Regions from separate parts of the Tardiphaga sp. 839_C3_N1_4 genome, predicted to be linked through region 2. Evidence: riboswitches for the same ligand, from Rfam matches in the RefSeq annotation. Region 2 holds a riboswitch; the other holds the start of a gene.
The links. A riboswitch is a leader RNA that binds a small molecule or an ion and turns the genes downstream of it on or off. The one in region 2 is predicted to bind cobalamin.

Region 1 (7,258 bases), 2.9 Mb from region 2:
GGGATCATGGCCGATGATCGGGCGCATCAGATGCGGTGCGATGAGGCCGATGAAGCCGATCGTGCCTGTGACAGCGACAGCGCCGCCGACGCCGAGCGCCACGCCGAGGATCACCAGCAGGCGCAGCCGGCTCACATTGACACCGAGGCTCTGTGCAGTTTCTTCGCCGAGGCTCAATGCACGAAAGGCCGAACGCTGGCTCATCAGAATGATTGCGCCGGCGACAATGAACGGCAGCGCCAGTGTGACGTGGCGGAAGCTGCGGTCTTCCAGCGAGCCGAGCAGCCAGAATGCAATTTCGAGCGCGGCGAAGGGATTGGGCGACAGGTTCATCACCAGCGCCGTCGCGGCACCTGCGAGACTGGAGATTGCGAGACCCGCGAGGATCAGCAGCAGCAGACCGGCATTGCGGCCGGCGATACCAAGCAGCACGAACACCGACAGGAACGCCATCGTGATGCCGGCAACGGGCAGTGCCCATGAGCGGACATCGGCCAAACCGAGCGAGATCATCAGTACCGCGCCGAAGGCCGCCGATTGCGGCGCGCCGAACAGGGACGGCGAGGCGAGGGGATTGCGTAGCAATCCCTGCAACGCTGCACCGGACAGGCCGAGGATTGCGCCGATGGCCAGAGCAAGGATCGCGCGTGGCAGGCGGATTTCGCGCACGATGATCTGCTGCACGTCGCTGCCGCCGCCGAACAATGCATCGAGCACCGTCAGCGGCGAGAGTTTGACAGGTCCCGTGCCGAGCGAGCCCAGTGCCAGCAGCGTCACGAGACCGACGAGCGCGATGGTCGCGATCGTCCGGCGTCGTGCTGCTGGCGCTATGCTCACCATGTGGCGTTGAAGCCTGCGTAAGCCGCAGGTCCCGTCGTGCCGAAGTTCAGCACTTCCTGGTAATGCTCATTCAGGATGTTCTCGCCGCGGGCGAAGACCTTCCAGTTAGCGTCGATCTTGTACTCGGTATAGAGATCGACGCGGGTATAGGCATCGACCTGACCGACTTGATTGGCGCTGCTGAAGCGCTTCGACACGGTCGTGACGCGCGGCTCGATCATCCACTTGTCGGTGGGCGTGATCGTGAGTGCGAAGCGGGCGAAGTTCTTGGGACGACGTGCCAGCACCGTGTCGGTGCCGAGATCCTGGGCGTGCAGGTAAGTGTAGGCCACGTTGAATTTCACCCAGCCCGGAATGACATCGACATTGCCGCCGACTTCGAGACCGCTGGTCTCGGCGCGGGCGACGTTGACGTAATAGCCGAGCGGACGGGACGCATCGGAGACAAAGTTGATCAGATTGCTGTAGTCAGTGGAAAAGCCTGTGACCGATAGTACGACGCGGCCGTTGAAGAGGCTCTGGTCGATGCCGGCGTCATAGCCGAAATTGGTTTCCGGCGTGAGGTTTCTGCTGCCGTAGGTCGTGTCGTAAAGCTGAAACAGCGTCGGCGCTTTTGCGCCGGTGCCAGCGCTGGCGCGGAATTTGGTGCCGGTTTCCGTAATGTTGTAGGCGGCGGTGGCGCGCCATGTCTCGAAGCGGGCAACATCGACGACGTCATCGACCCGGCCACCGAGCGTGACGTTGAGCCGTTCGCCGATCGGCACAGACCACAAAGCGAAGATCGAGTTGGTGTCTTGCTGTTTGGCTAGCAGCGGCGTCTGCGGGCCAGCGACAGGCGAGATATTCGTGCTGTAGGTCTGTGCGGTCTCGGTCTGTGTCTTGGCACCATAGACGAGGGAGCCGAATGCGCCGAGCTTCAGGGTCGCCTGATATTCGGCACCGAGACTGTTGCCGACATAATCGGAGATCTTCGAGGTGGTGTTCTGCGGCAACATGTTGGTCTTGTACGTCACTTCATTGAACATTCGCTCGGTGTGGGTGTTCGAGATTGTGACGTTATGCGTGAGAATGCCACCAAATGAATCAATACCCACGCGGCCATAAACGGTTTGGAGGAGTCGCGTGGCCGCGGAAGGCGTGTCCGGGAAGGCACCGGTCGCGTAATCGTAGGCCGAGCGCGTGAACGAGTGGACGATGCCTGACTCAAGCCGAATGCCTTCGCCCGCATCGTAGCCGATGCGCGCGGAGCCGCCGACGCGATCGAAACTGTCGTTTTCGAGATTCGGAAACTTCGCTTCGAGGGCAGGGATGCGGTAGCCGTAACGCGAGAAGCCGTTGCTGTGCTGGCCGCCACCGGTGAAGGCGTAGGACCATGGGCCGTTGGAGCCGGTCAGCGATCCCTGCGTGACGACGGTGCCATAGCTGCCGGCTTCCGTGCGCACATTGACCTGCGCGGGGCCGGAGCCCTTCTTGGTGATGATGTTGACCACACCGCTCATGGCATCGGATCCATAAAGCGCGCTCTGCGGTCCCTTCAGGACTTCAATGCGCTCGATGGCGGAGGGCGTGAACATGGCGAATTCGAAGTCGCCTGATGCGGCCGTGGGATCGTTGACACGGATGCCGTCGATCATCACCAGCGTCTGGCCGGTGTTGCCGCCGCGCAGGCGCACATTCGCCGTGCCGCCGGGGCCGCCGTTTTCCGTGATGTCGAGACCAGGCACGGTGCGCAGCGCATCAACCAGCGAGCCGGGATTGCTGGTCGCGATGGTTTCGCCTGACACGACGCTGATCGAACTGCCGGTGCGATTGAGTTGCTCGGGCGCTCTGTCCGCCGTCACCACGATTTCGGAGAGTTGCTCGGCACTGGACTGCGCATGCGCAGCACTGTGAGAGCAGGACAGAACAACAACGGCCGCAGTGCCTGCGGCCAAATTCCGGATAGTCATTTAACCCCTTCCGTCGACCCACCGTCGAACGAGTGTGAAACTCGTTACCGGCCGGTCTCCTGGCTCGCGGTGGTCTCCCGGTCCGCCTTCCCGAATCTGCGATGCAAATTCAGTGGCTTTGTGGACCCGGAATGGCCGCTTACAGTTGCGGGGGCAGCCGCGGCATAGGGGATATTTCCCCGCACCGCATTCCCGTTTCACCTCCTCGCGGAGGCACCGATAACGACAGACAGGAAGCACAGCACGCCGCGCGGTGCAACAGCCATCGCCGCGTTGCGGACTCTATTGCTCCACCTGTAGCGCGGCGAGCACGTCGTCGGGACGTTCGACCATCATCATGTGGCCCGTGCCCGGCAGAATCACCGTGCGGGCGTTTTTCAATGCGGCGGCGAGGGTCTTGCCGGCCTTGGCGGGAGTCATCATGTCCCGCTCGCCGAGGATGAGCGTGACAGGGATATCGAGCTGGGCCGCAGCGGTCAGCGCATTCTGGTATGTATTGCAGGCGTTGAGATCGGCGAACAGCACGCCCGGCTTTGTGGCTTCCAGCACGCGCTGCGCACCGCTATGCATCCACAACCCCGGCGCGAGGCTGCCGCCGAGCTCGGCGCGAAAGCCGAGACCCCAGATCGACACCATGTCGATGGCGGAATGCTGGTTGGCTTCGGCGTCCTTCAACAGATCCGGGCCGACGGTCATCGTTCCTGCCGTGCCCATCAGATCGAGGCGTGTGATTTTACCGGGATGCCGAGCTGCGGTCTCCAGCGCGATCAGCGAGCCCATGGAATGGCCGATCAGCCGTGCAGTCTTTGCGCCGGATGCGTCGATCAACGCCGCAGTCCAGTCGGCGAGATGGGCGATAGTCGTGAGCGCTTCACCTTTCGAGCGACCATGGCCCGGCAGATCCGGTGCCAGCACGGCGAAGCCGTGATGCGCGAACCAGCGCGTATGCAGCGCCCAGGTCGAGTGATCGAAGCCGGCGCCGTGGATCATCACGACTACGGGCAAGGACGGATCGAATGCGCGGCCGCCATTCGCGAGATAGGTCTCGTGACCGTTGACGGTGAGTTGCATCGCTCAGCCCTTCTGCGAGATGCGCAGCGCCTGCGCGAGGTCATCGATGATGTCATCGGCGGCTTCGATGCCGACGGAGAGGCGGATCAGCTCCTCGCCGATGCCGGCGGCCTTGAGTTGCTCGGCGTCCATCTGCTGATGCGTGGTGCTGCCGGGATGAATGACCAGCGTCTTGGCGTCGCCGACATTGGCGAGGTGACTGGTCAGCTTGAGCGCCTCGATGAATTTGCGACCGGCATTGCGGCCGCCCTTGATACCAAACGAGACGATGGAGCCGGCGCCGCGCGGCAGCAGGCGCTTCGCTAATTGATAGTCCGGATGGTTCTCCAGCGATGGATGCAGCACCCAGTCGACCGCCTTGTTGGCTGTGAGCGCGGCCAGCACCGCATGTGTATTGGCCATGTGGCGCTCCATGCGGATGCCCAGTGTCTCGACGCCTTGCAGGAGCTGGAAGGCATTGGTCGGCGAGAGACACGCGCCGAAATCGCGTAGGCCTTCGGTGCGGGCGCGCATGATGAAGGCGGCATTGCCGAATTGTTCGTCGAAGACGATGCCGTGATAGCCGGCATAGGGTTCGGTCAGGACAGGGAATTTGCCGGAGGCGTGCCAGTCGAAGCGGCCACCATCGACGATGACGCCGCCGATGGCGATGCCGTGGCCGCCGATCCATTTGGTGGCCGAGTTCATCACGATATCGGCGCCGAGCTCGATCGGCCGCGACAGGAACGGCGTCGCAAAGGTGTTGTCGATCAGCAGCGGGATCTTTGCGGCATGGGCGATGTCGGCGACGGCGGGTATGTCGAGCACTTCGAGGCCGGGATTGCCGATGGTTTCGCCGATGATCAGTCTGGTGTTGGGGTTGATCGCAGATTTGAAAGCGTCGAGGTCGCGCGGCTTGACGAATGTCGTGGTAATGCCGAAGCGCGGCAGCGTATGCGCCAGCAAGTTGATGGTGCCGCCATAGAGCGAGGACGACGCCACGATGTGATCGCCGGCATTGAGCAGTGTGGCGATGGCGAGATGCAGCGCTGCCATGCCTGATGCGGTGCACACGGCGCCGACCCCGTTCTCGAGTGCGGCGAGTCGCTCTTCCAGCACCGCCGTCGTCGGATTTGAAATGCGCGTATAGATGTGGCCGGCACGTTCGAGATTGAACAGCGCAGCAGCGTGATCCGAATCCTGAAACACATAGGATGTGGTCTGGTAGATCGGCACGGCCCGCGCGCCGGTGATTGCATCCGGATGCTGGCCGGCATGCAGACTCAGCGTTTCGAAAGCAGGCGGTTTGGGTGCTGGCATGGTCGTTTTATCCCTGGGCACGATTTTCGACATCTATGGCACGAATCGGATGCGAGCGTGAGTCGGCGATATTTCAACGCGCGGAACGAAATGCGGCGCTGCGACTTATACGAGGTCGATTACGCGGGAGAGTTATCATGAAGAAATTGCTGCTGTGCACTGTGGTTGCGGGTCTCGCGTTTTCATCGGTTGCGGCCGAGGCGAAAGGCTGTATCAAAGGCGCGATCATTGGCGGAATCGCCGGCCACTATGCAGGACATGGCAAGGTCGGCGTCGTTGCTGGGTGCGTGATCGGACGCCACGAGGCCAACAAGGCTGATGCGGAACGGGCGCAGAAGGCGCAGCATCCACAGTCGCCGAACGAGAATGGTCGCATCTAGATCGGCGTTGTTCTCAACGCTGGACGATGTTGCTAAAATTTGATGGACTAGACCGGTTCAGTAGAGCCTCACCCTCATCGGGTTGGGGTTCTTTTCGTCTCTGTACGATACCGGACGAGATTGGGCGTAGACGTGGTGCTGCATCGGGATGTGTTTTGGCTCGGCAAACAATGGGCCGTTACCGGCTATGGAATTCAGGCTGTCAGCCAGAAGTACAATATGAAGTTCGATATCGAGGTGTCGCAGATCTGGAACGAGGATCTGGATGCGTTGATGCGCGATGAGCCGTGGTTCGATGCACAGGATTTTGCACAGGCCGTCGATCGCGCGAGGCAGCGTGCGATGGAATCACCGCTGACGTTCAAGCCACCGCTGAGTGATGAACGATAGCGGCAGCGCATCATTGCAGGATTCAAATTTCAAACAGCCACTGTCCTAAAAACATGCGTTCGCATTCTCGCGGCGCTTGCGCGTCCGAGCTGTGAGCATTCCTTCAACCCCCTCCGAAAAGAGGGCGTGCGGAACGCCGGGTGCCCGTTGCACCCTTGGGCCTGATGCGAATGCGGTCTTCCGCAAGTGCGAGTGCATCAGGACTTTCGGAGGCGCAGGGCAAGGTAAGTGCCCGACGTTCCGCATACGGTGTTTTTTCGGTTGCTTGCGCGTTGCCATGGCGAACGATCCCATCACCAAAATTACAGTCCCAAGGCGAATGGGACAGGGTGCCTCAAGCGAGAAAGCCGGACGCGTCTTGACTTGGTCGTCCGTTACACTGTCCAGGGCGTCTTTCCATCCAAAGTCGGCCGTCTCCTTGCCAGTGGCAGTGCTGGCGCAGATCCGTCCTGCCCGAAGACAGACGTCACCCCCAAACCGCGTAACGCCGCATCTCCGGCGTCCACCGCATCCAGCCCCACGACCGTGACGATCGCGCTCGCCCCTCTCATCGGGGCTGGACGAAGGAGAATATAAACGCACTTATATACTTGACAAATGTGACTTGAGGCCTAGCCTATGACCCGACAGGGCAGCGCGTTTAATTGCAGTGATGGGTTTGGCGATTTCTTTTTAATCGCTGTGCCTAATCAGGCTTTTGTTTTTGTAAGGGAACGCCGGGCTTTACTTCTGAGAAGCCCCGACGAATTTGTGCATACTCAGGTTTCAACTCTACAATTACCCTGCCAAGAAGCCGGGGAAAGTCACTGAGATAGAACTCTACATCTTCGTTATTGTTTTCGTACCCGTACCGCATCTTTTCGAATGTGGTGTCGGCGCCTTTGAGAGCGGCTAGAAGACTTCTGTCGATTTTACGACCTAATGCCGCTTCAAGCTTGTCCCAATGGGACGCGCGGTATTTGACTAGATCGTTGTCCCATATTTCTTTAATTCGAGCCTGTGTATTCTGGGAGAGCCTACCGTACAGGCAGGATAGATGATGGCCGGTCTGGGCTTCGCCAGTTTCGATACAAATCAGGCATTTTAGGAACAATTCAGACGTCAGTGCCGACAAAACTATGTAGGCTGGCCCAACATCGGCAGCGGACTGCGGGTCCTTGTCGAAATCGAGATCCGATAGCATCTCGGTGACATGGTAAAACGATGTCGCGTGAAGATATAAAGCTCTCGGATCGACGTTCCTTAATGGTGCTCTGCGCATGAATGACCCTGAAAAGAAGTTAGACGACACTAAGCGTCTGATGGGCGCTCTCGTTCGTATGAAGCCAA
Region 2 (7,258 bases):
TTCTGATGGCCGGCGGGCCGGGGCTGCCGACGGCTGAAGCCGATCCGCAGCTTACACAGTGGCTGGCCAATGCGGCGCTCCATGCGGAGCGTTATGGTTCGGTGTGCACCGGGGCATTCGCGCTCGGCCATGCAGGCTTGCTCGACGACAAGACGGTGACGACACACTGGCAGAATGCGCCGCTATTGGCGCTGCGTTTCCCCAAAGCGCATGTGGAGTTCGACCGCATCTATAGTCGTGACGGCGCCCTGGTGACGTCGGCCGGCGTCACCGCAGGCATCGATCTGGGTCTTGCTCTGGTCCAGGAAGATCATGGCGCGGAGGTCGCGCTGGCCGTGGCCAAGCGTCTTGTCGTTGTCGCGCAGCGCCAGGGTGGTCAGTCGCAATTCAGTCCCTATCTGGTGCCGCCGGCCGAGTCGGGCTCGCCGATCGCGCGAGTTCATGCCCATGTGATGGCCCATCTGCGCGATGCGCACAGCGTGGACGAACTGGCCGATGTGGCGGGCATGAGCGCGCGGACTTTCGCGCGGACATTCAAGCAGGAAACAAGGATGACTCCGGCGGATTTTGTCGAAGGCGCTAGGATCGACACGGCGCGTAACCGCCTCGAAGGCAGCGATCTGCCGCTGAAAGTCGTGGCTTATGAATCCGGTTTCACCACCGCCGAACATATGCGTCAGGTGTTCGTACGACGGCTCGGCCTGACGCCCAGCCAGTATCGGGCCAGCTTTCGCGCGGTCTGATTCTGCTCAGGCGAGTTGCAGCGAAGAAATCGGATCGCTGGCGGGGAAGCTGTCCATCAGCGCCTCGTTCAGCATCTCGTCGAGCCGGCGCCGGGCGGTCTGCTCCGTCGTCTCGAACGCCGCGAGTGCGCCCGGATGCTCGACGAAAGCGTTGAGTTTGATCCTCTCAGTGGTCGTTACCAGGTTGCGCATCGCATCCTCCATCGGTTGATGACGGTGTTTTGCGCCTCACGGTCCTTTCGGACAACGAATCGCATCGTTCAGAAACGGCCAACGACCCCGCGGTTTCCGCCACGCAAGCGGTTGTCCACTGAACCAACAGCCCTACCGAATTTGTTGCGTTCGGCGCCAATGCTCGCTTGACACTTCACCGCGGGTAACACCAAATGTAGACGTCACGGTCCGCCCTGTCGCAAGACTTGGTGGCTAAGAGGGAAGCCGGTAAAGACGTTGTTTTGCGTCATATTCCGGCGCTGCCCCCGCAACTGTAAGCAGTGAGTCTGTTTCGATCGAAGTCACTGATGCGCAAGCGTCGGGAAGGCTGAAACAGACATTGACCTGCGAGCCAGGAGACCTGCCGCGACACCAGAACGTCCATGGGCGGGGTGTCCCAGCGGTCGCTTGCAGGCAATGCCGGCGGATCTCCGCCGTGTATTTTGCAGCGTCCTTTCGGCCCCAGCCCCCATTGCTTGATGCATCACACGGGGTCTTGCCGATGCCTACTTCATCTTCTGTTTTGTCCAACGGACGCGATGCGGCTCATGCGCCGCTGATTCAACTGTCGCCGGAAACGCTCGCTGCGCCTGCGCGCGAACCCTCAATGCAGATCATCCGGCGCAACGGCACCGTATCTCCCTTCGACGGCAGCAAGATTTCCGTGGCCATGACCAAGGCTTTCCTTGCGGTCGAGGGCCACACGGCAGCGGCGTCGCGCCGCGTCCATGAGGCGGTGGAACAACTGACCGGCGAAGTCGTGGCGGCGCTGACGCGCCGCGTCAGTGAAGGCCGCACCTTCCATATCGAGGACGTCCAGGATCAGGTGGAACTGGCGCTGATGCGCAGCGAGCACCACAAGGTGGCCCGCGCCTATGTGCTGTATCGCGAAGAACGCGCGCGGACCCGCGCCGAGGAACTGGCCGCCAAGCCGGCGCTCGTCTCCACCGCACCGGTGCTGCATGTCACGCTCGCCAACGGCACCCGTGCGCCGCTCGATTCGGCGCGTCTGGCGCTGATCGTCAACGAGGCCTGCGCCGGTCTCGACGGAGTCGATGCCGCCCCGGTGCTCGAGGAAACCCGCCGCAATCTCTATGACGGCATCACGCTGGATGAACTGGCACTGGCCGGCATCATGGCCGCGCGCACGCTGGTGGAGCAGGAGCCGAACTACACCTTTGTCAGCGCCCGCCTGCTCCTCGACAAGCTGCGCACCGAAGTTCTGTCCTTCGTTCACGGCAGCCCGACCCACGCGTCACAGGCCGATATGACGACGCGTTACGCCGAATATTTCAGCGCCTATATCAAGACCGGCATTGCGGCGGAGCTGCTCGATCCCGAACTCGCGCGCTTCGATCTCAAGCGAATCGCTGCCGCGCTGAAGCCGGAAGGGGACCTTCAGTTCCAGTTCCTGGGCCTGCAGACGCTCTATGACCGCTACTTCCTGCATGTGCAGGGCAATCGCATCGAACTGCCCCAGGCCTTCTTCATGCGCGTAGCCATGGGCCTCGCGCTACGCGAGATCGACCGCGAAGCCCGCGCCATCGAATTCTACAATCTGCTGTCGTCGTTCGACTTCATGGCCTCGACGCCGACGCTGTTCAATTCGGGCACGCTGCGTCCGCAGCTGTCGTCCTGCTTCCTCACGACCGTAGCCGACGATCTCGACGGCATCTTCAAGTCGGTGAAGGACAATGCGCTGCTGGCCAAATATTCCGGCGGCCTCGGCAATGACTGGACCCGCGTCCGCGGCCTCGGCGCCCACATCAAGGGTACCAATGGCGAGAGCCAGGGCGTGGTGCCATTCCTGAAAGTCGCCAATGACACGGCGATTGCCGTCAATCAGGGCGGCAAGCGCAAGGGCGCCGTCTGCGCCTATCTCGAAACCTGGCATGTGGACATCGAGGAATTCCTCGATCTGCGCAAGAACACCGGCGACGACCGCCGCCGCACCCATGACATGAACACCGCCAACTGGGTGCCCGACCTGTTCATGCAGCGCGTCGAGCAGGACGGCGACTGGACGCTGTTCTCGCCGGACGAAACGCCGGACCTGCACGATCTCTATGGCAAGCCGTTTGCCGAGCGTTACGCCGCCTATGAGGCCAAGGCGGCGCGCGGCGAGATGCGCGTCTACAAGACCGTGCGCGCCACCGATCTGTGGCGCCGCATGCTCACCATGGTGTTCGAGACCGGCCATCCCTGGATCACCTTCAAGGATCCCTGCAACCTGCGTTCGCCGCAGCAGCATGCCGGCGTCATCCACTCGTCGAATCTCTGCACCGAGATCACGCTGAACACGTCGGATGACGAAGTCGCCGTCTGCAATCTCGGCTCGGTCAATCTGCTGCATCACGTGACCGAGCAGGGCATCGATCACGCCCGCCTGCAGCGCACGGTGACGACAGCGATGCGCATGCTCGACAATGTCATCGACATCAATTTCTACACCATCCCGGAAGCGCGCCGCTCGAACCTCAAGCATCGTCCGGTCGGTCTCGGCCTGATGGGCCATCAGGATGCCCTGCATACGCTGGGTCTCGCGATGGCGTCGGATGCTGCCGTCGCATTCGCCGACACCAGCATGGAGGCGATCGCCTATCACGCCATCTCGGCCTCGGTGGATCTCGCCGCCGAACGCGGTCGCTATCCGTCCTTCGACGGTTCACTCTGGAGCCGCGGCATCCTGCCGATCGATTCCATCGACCTGGTGGCCGATGCCCGCGGTGGCCTTGAGATGGATCGTTCCGCGACGCTCGACTGGACCACATTGCGCGAGCGCGTGAAGACCACCGGCATGCGCAATTCCAACGTGATGGCGATCGCGCCGACGGCCACGATCTCCAACATCTGCGGCGTCGCGCAGTCAATCGAGCCGGCCTATCAGAACCTCTATGTGAAATCGAACATGTCGGGCGATTTCACCGTCGTGAACGCGTTTTTGGTGCGTGATCTCAAGAAGCGCGGGCTGTGGGACGAGGTGATGGTCTCGGATCTGAAATATTTCGACGGCAGCGTCGGATCCATCGACCGCGTGCCGAGCGATCTCAAGGCGCTTTATGCGACCTCGTTCGAGATCGACAGCGCATGGCTGATCGAGGCGGCCTCGCGCCGGCAGAAGTGGATCGATCAGGCGCAGTCGCTCAATCTCTACATCGCCAATCCATCGGGCAAGAAGCTGGATCAGCTCTATCGCCTGGCTTGGGCGCGCGGTCTGAAGACGACCTACTACCTGCGCTCGCGCAGCGCGACCCATGTGGAGAAGTCGACGCTCAAGGGCACCGACGGCAAGCTCAATGCGGTCTCCGCTGGTGTGTCGGCAGCGCCGGTGAAAGCGAGCGCGACGCCGATCCTGGTGAAGTCGTCGGATCTCACGGCGCCCGAGCTCAATGTCGCGATGGCGTGCTCGATCGACAATCCCGAATGCGAGGCGTGCCAGTAAGGCGCGCCCTCCATCCACTCACTCCGTCCCTCATCCTGAGGAGCCGCGCAGCGGCGTCTCGAAGGATGGCGCCAAGCTCCCATGGTTCGAGACGCCGGCCAAGCGGCCGGCTCCTCACCATGAGGGCTGAGATTGATCTTCGAAGGAACTACAAAATGCTCGACTGGTCCGACACCTCCTCCGCCCCCAAGTCCCGCGCATTCATCCCGCTCCCCGAAGCGCCCACCGACGCCACCGGCCTCGGCACCATCGACCGCTCCGGCGGCCGCGTCTCCGTCGATGAAAAGCGCATGATCAACTGCCGCGCCGACGTCAATCAGCTGCTGCCGCTGAAATACAAATGGGCCTGGGAGAAATATCTCGCCGGCTGCAACAATCACTGGATGCCCACCGAAGTCTCCATGCAGGCCGACATCGCGCTGTGGAAGTCGCGCGACGGCCTCACCGAGGACGAGCGTCGCGCCATCAAGCGCAATCTGGGCTTCTTCGCCGCGTCCGAGTCGCTCGTCGCCAACAACATCGTGCTGGCGATCTATCGCCACCTCACCAATCCCGAATGCCGGCAATATCTGCTGCGCCAGTCCTTCGAGGAGGCGGTGCATACGCACACGTTCCAGTACATCGTGGAAAGCCTCGGCCTCGACGAGGGCGAGCTGTTCAACATGTATCGCGAGGTGCCCTCGATCACCGAGAAGGCGGCCTGGGCGCTCAAGCACACCCAGCATCTCGACGATCCCGATTTCAAGACCGGCACGCCCGAAACCGATCAGGCCTTCATGCGCGATCTCGTGGCCTTCTATGTGATCTTCGAGGGCATGTGGTTCTATACGGGCTTTGCGCAGATCCTGTCGCTCGGCCGTCGTAACAAGATGGTCGGGATCGCTGAACAGTATCAATACATCCTGCGCGATGAATCGATCCACCTGAACTTCGGCATCGACGTCATCAACCAGATCAAGATCGAGAATCGGCACCTCTGGACAAAAGCGTTCCAGGAGGAAATCCGCGACATGATCCGCACGGCCGCCGAGCTCGAGGCGGCCTATGGGCGGGATACCATGCCGCGCGGTTTCCTCGGACTGAATGCGGCGCTGTGCGAAACCTATATGCACTTCATCGCCAACCGCCGCTGCGCGCAGATCGGCCTCGCGCCGGTATTCGTTGAGACGGAAAATCCGTTCCCATGGATGTCGGAAGCCATGGACCTGAAGAAGGAGAAGAACTTCTTCGAGACGCGGGTGATCGAATATCAGAACGGCGGTGCACTCAGCTGGGAGTGAGCATGATCCCGAAAAGTGGAAGCCGGTTTTCGGACAGGATCATGCGCCACTAGAAAGATCTCAGCCTTTCGTCTCACGCAGCGCTGCATGGCGCGCATGAGGCGGCGATGACTTGACCCGGTCGTGTGATGGCAGCACCCATGCTGCCAAAACACGGATCGCGCCATGCACGCCACCCATATCCCGAAAGCACCAGCCTACTGGTCACGCGCCGCCATTCTGCCCGGCATCGTGGCCATCGGCCCGATGCTGCCGGGTACGCTGGCTTTCGGCATGGCCTTCGGCGCGCTGTGTGCGCAGAAGAACCTCTCGCTCGTCGAAGTCGAAGTGATGATGGCCACGGTCTATGGCGGACTGTCGCAATTTGTTGCGATGCAGTCATGGCCTGACGTGCTGACACCGGGTGCGATCGCGACGTTGGCGCTGCTCACACTCACCGTGAACATTCGCTTCTTTCTGATGAGTGCGACACTGCGGCCGTGGTTCGGTACGCTGCCGGCCTGGCAGGCCTATCCGTCGATGCTGCTGGTCACCGATGGTGGCTGGCTCGCGGCGATGCGCTACCGCGATCACGGCGGCGCCGATGCGTCGTTCTATCTCGGCGGCGGCATCGTGCTGTATTTCACCTGGCTGTTTTCGGCCATCCCCGGCTTCTTGCTGGCCGAACAACTCACCGATCCCAGAAAATACGGCGTCGATCTGGTGATGCCGGCGTTTTATGCCGCGATGCTGGTTCCTGCCTGGAAGGGCCCGCGCCGCGCTATCCCGTGGGTCGTCTCGGGCGTCGTGGCTCTGGTGGTGCATTGGTTGGTGCCCGGCTGGTGGTTCATCATCGCCGGTGCGCTGTCCGGTGCGATTAGTGCCGGGCTGATGGATGAGCCCGAGCCGCAACGTTCGACGGACGTGCCCGCATGACGGAATTTTTGCGCAGTGATGTCATGATTGCGTTTGCTGTCATGACCGCGGTCACGGCGGCCTCGCGCCTCGCTGGCTACTGGCTCATGGGTTACGTCAACGTGACGCCGCGGGTGCGGCGGATGCTCGACGCATTGCCCGGCTCGATCATTGTTGCTGCCGCGCTGCCAGTGGCCGTCAATGGCGGGCCGGTGGTGGTATTCGCCATTCTGGCCGCGATGGCCGTGACCATCATCCGCCGCAACGACTTCATTGCCGTCATCACCGGGATGGCAGTGGCTGCGGCTGCCCGCGCGCTCGGATTCGGCGGCTAGGCCTACCCGAAAAGTTGAATCCCGCCATGCGCAAAACACCTTGTCAACGAGTCTGAACTAGTGTTCAGTTCTTATCGCGGGCACCTCGCAGCTCGCTCAAAACCTTGAAGTTACGCGCCTTATTTGTGACAGCCGTCAGGTTGGCCAAGGGGTGCCCGGGACGAGAACGCTCATGGTTTACCGACGGACCCATCAAGTCGTGAAGCGACTTGCGGCGCGACGTAGCGCCATTCTGGCGGCGGCACGCGAAACCTGTGCCGAAGGTGGCATGGCGGCGGTTCAGATCGCGCCGGTTGCTGTTCGTGCCAATGTCGCAGCGGGCACGGTTTATCGGTATTTCCCGTCCAAGGC

Region 1: another riboswitch for cobalamin. It lies ahead of AB8A38_RS27580 (TonB-dependent receptor plug domain-containing protein); the one in region 2 lies ahead of AB8A38_RS13870 (ribonucleoside-diphosphate reductase subunit alpha).

What each region holds. Positions count from the first base shown of each region.
Region 1 is NZ_JBPWQD010000001.1:5,763,519-5,770,776, forward strand. It holds gene AB8A38_RS27575 (FecCD family ABC transporter permease) at 1-840, opposite strand, end outside; gene AB8A38_RS27580 (TonB-dependent receptor plug domain-containing protein) at 834-2,789, opposite strand; cobalamin riboswitch at 2,822-3,025, opposite strand; gene AB8A38_RS27585 (alpha/beta fold hydrolase) at 3,072-3,860, opposite strand; gene AB8A38_RS27590 (O-acetylhomoserine aminocarboxypropyltransferase) at 3,864-5,159, opposite strand; gene AB8A38_RS27595 (hypothetical protein) at 5,297-5,539, shown strand; gene AB8A38_RS27600 (hypothetical protein) at 5,672-5,929, shown strand; gene AB8A38_RS27605 (hypothetical protein) at 6,615-7,190, opposite strand; gene AB8A38_RS27610 (hypothetical protein) at 7,189-7,258, shown strand, end outside.
Region 2 is NZ_JBPWQD010000001.1:2,883,531-2,890,788, reverse strand. It holds gene AB8A38_RS13880 (GlxA family transcriptional regulator) at 1-743, shown strand, start outside; gene AB8A38_RS13875 (hypothetical protein) at 750-935, opposite strand; cobalamin riboswitch at 1,125-1,339, shown strand; gene AB8A38_RS13870 (ribonucleoside-diphosphate reductase subunit alpha) at 1,459-4,398, shown strand; gene AB8A38_RS13865 (ribonucleotide-diphosphate reductase subunit beta) at 4,554-5,678, shown strand; gene AB8A38_RS13860 (AzlC family ABC transporter permease) at 5,844-6,593, shown strand; gene AB8A38_RS13855 (AzlD family protein) at 6,590-6,907, shown strand; gene AB8A38_RS13850 (TetR/AcrR family transcriptional regulator) at 7,080-7,258, shown strand, end outside.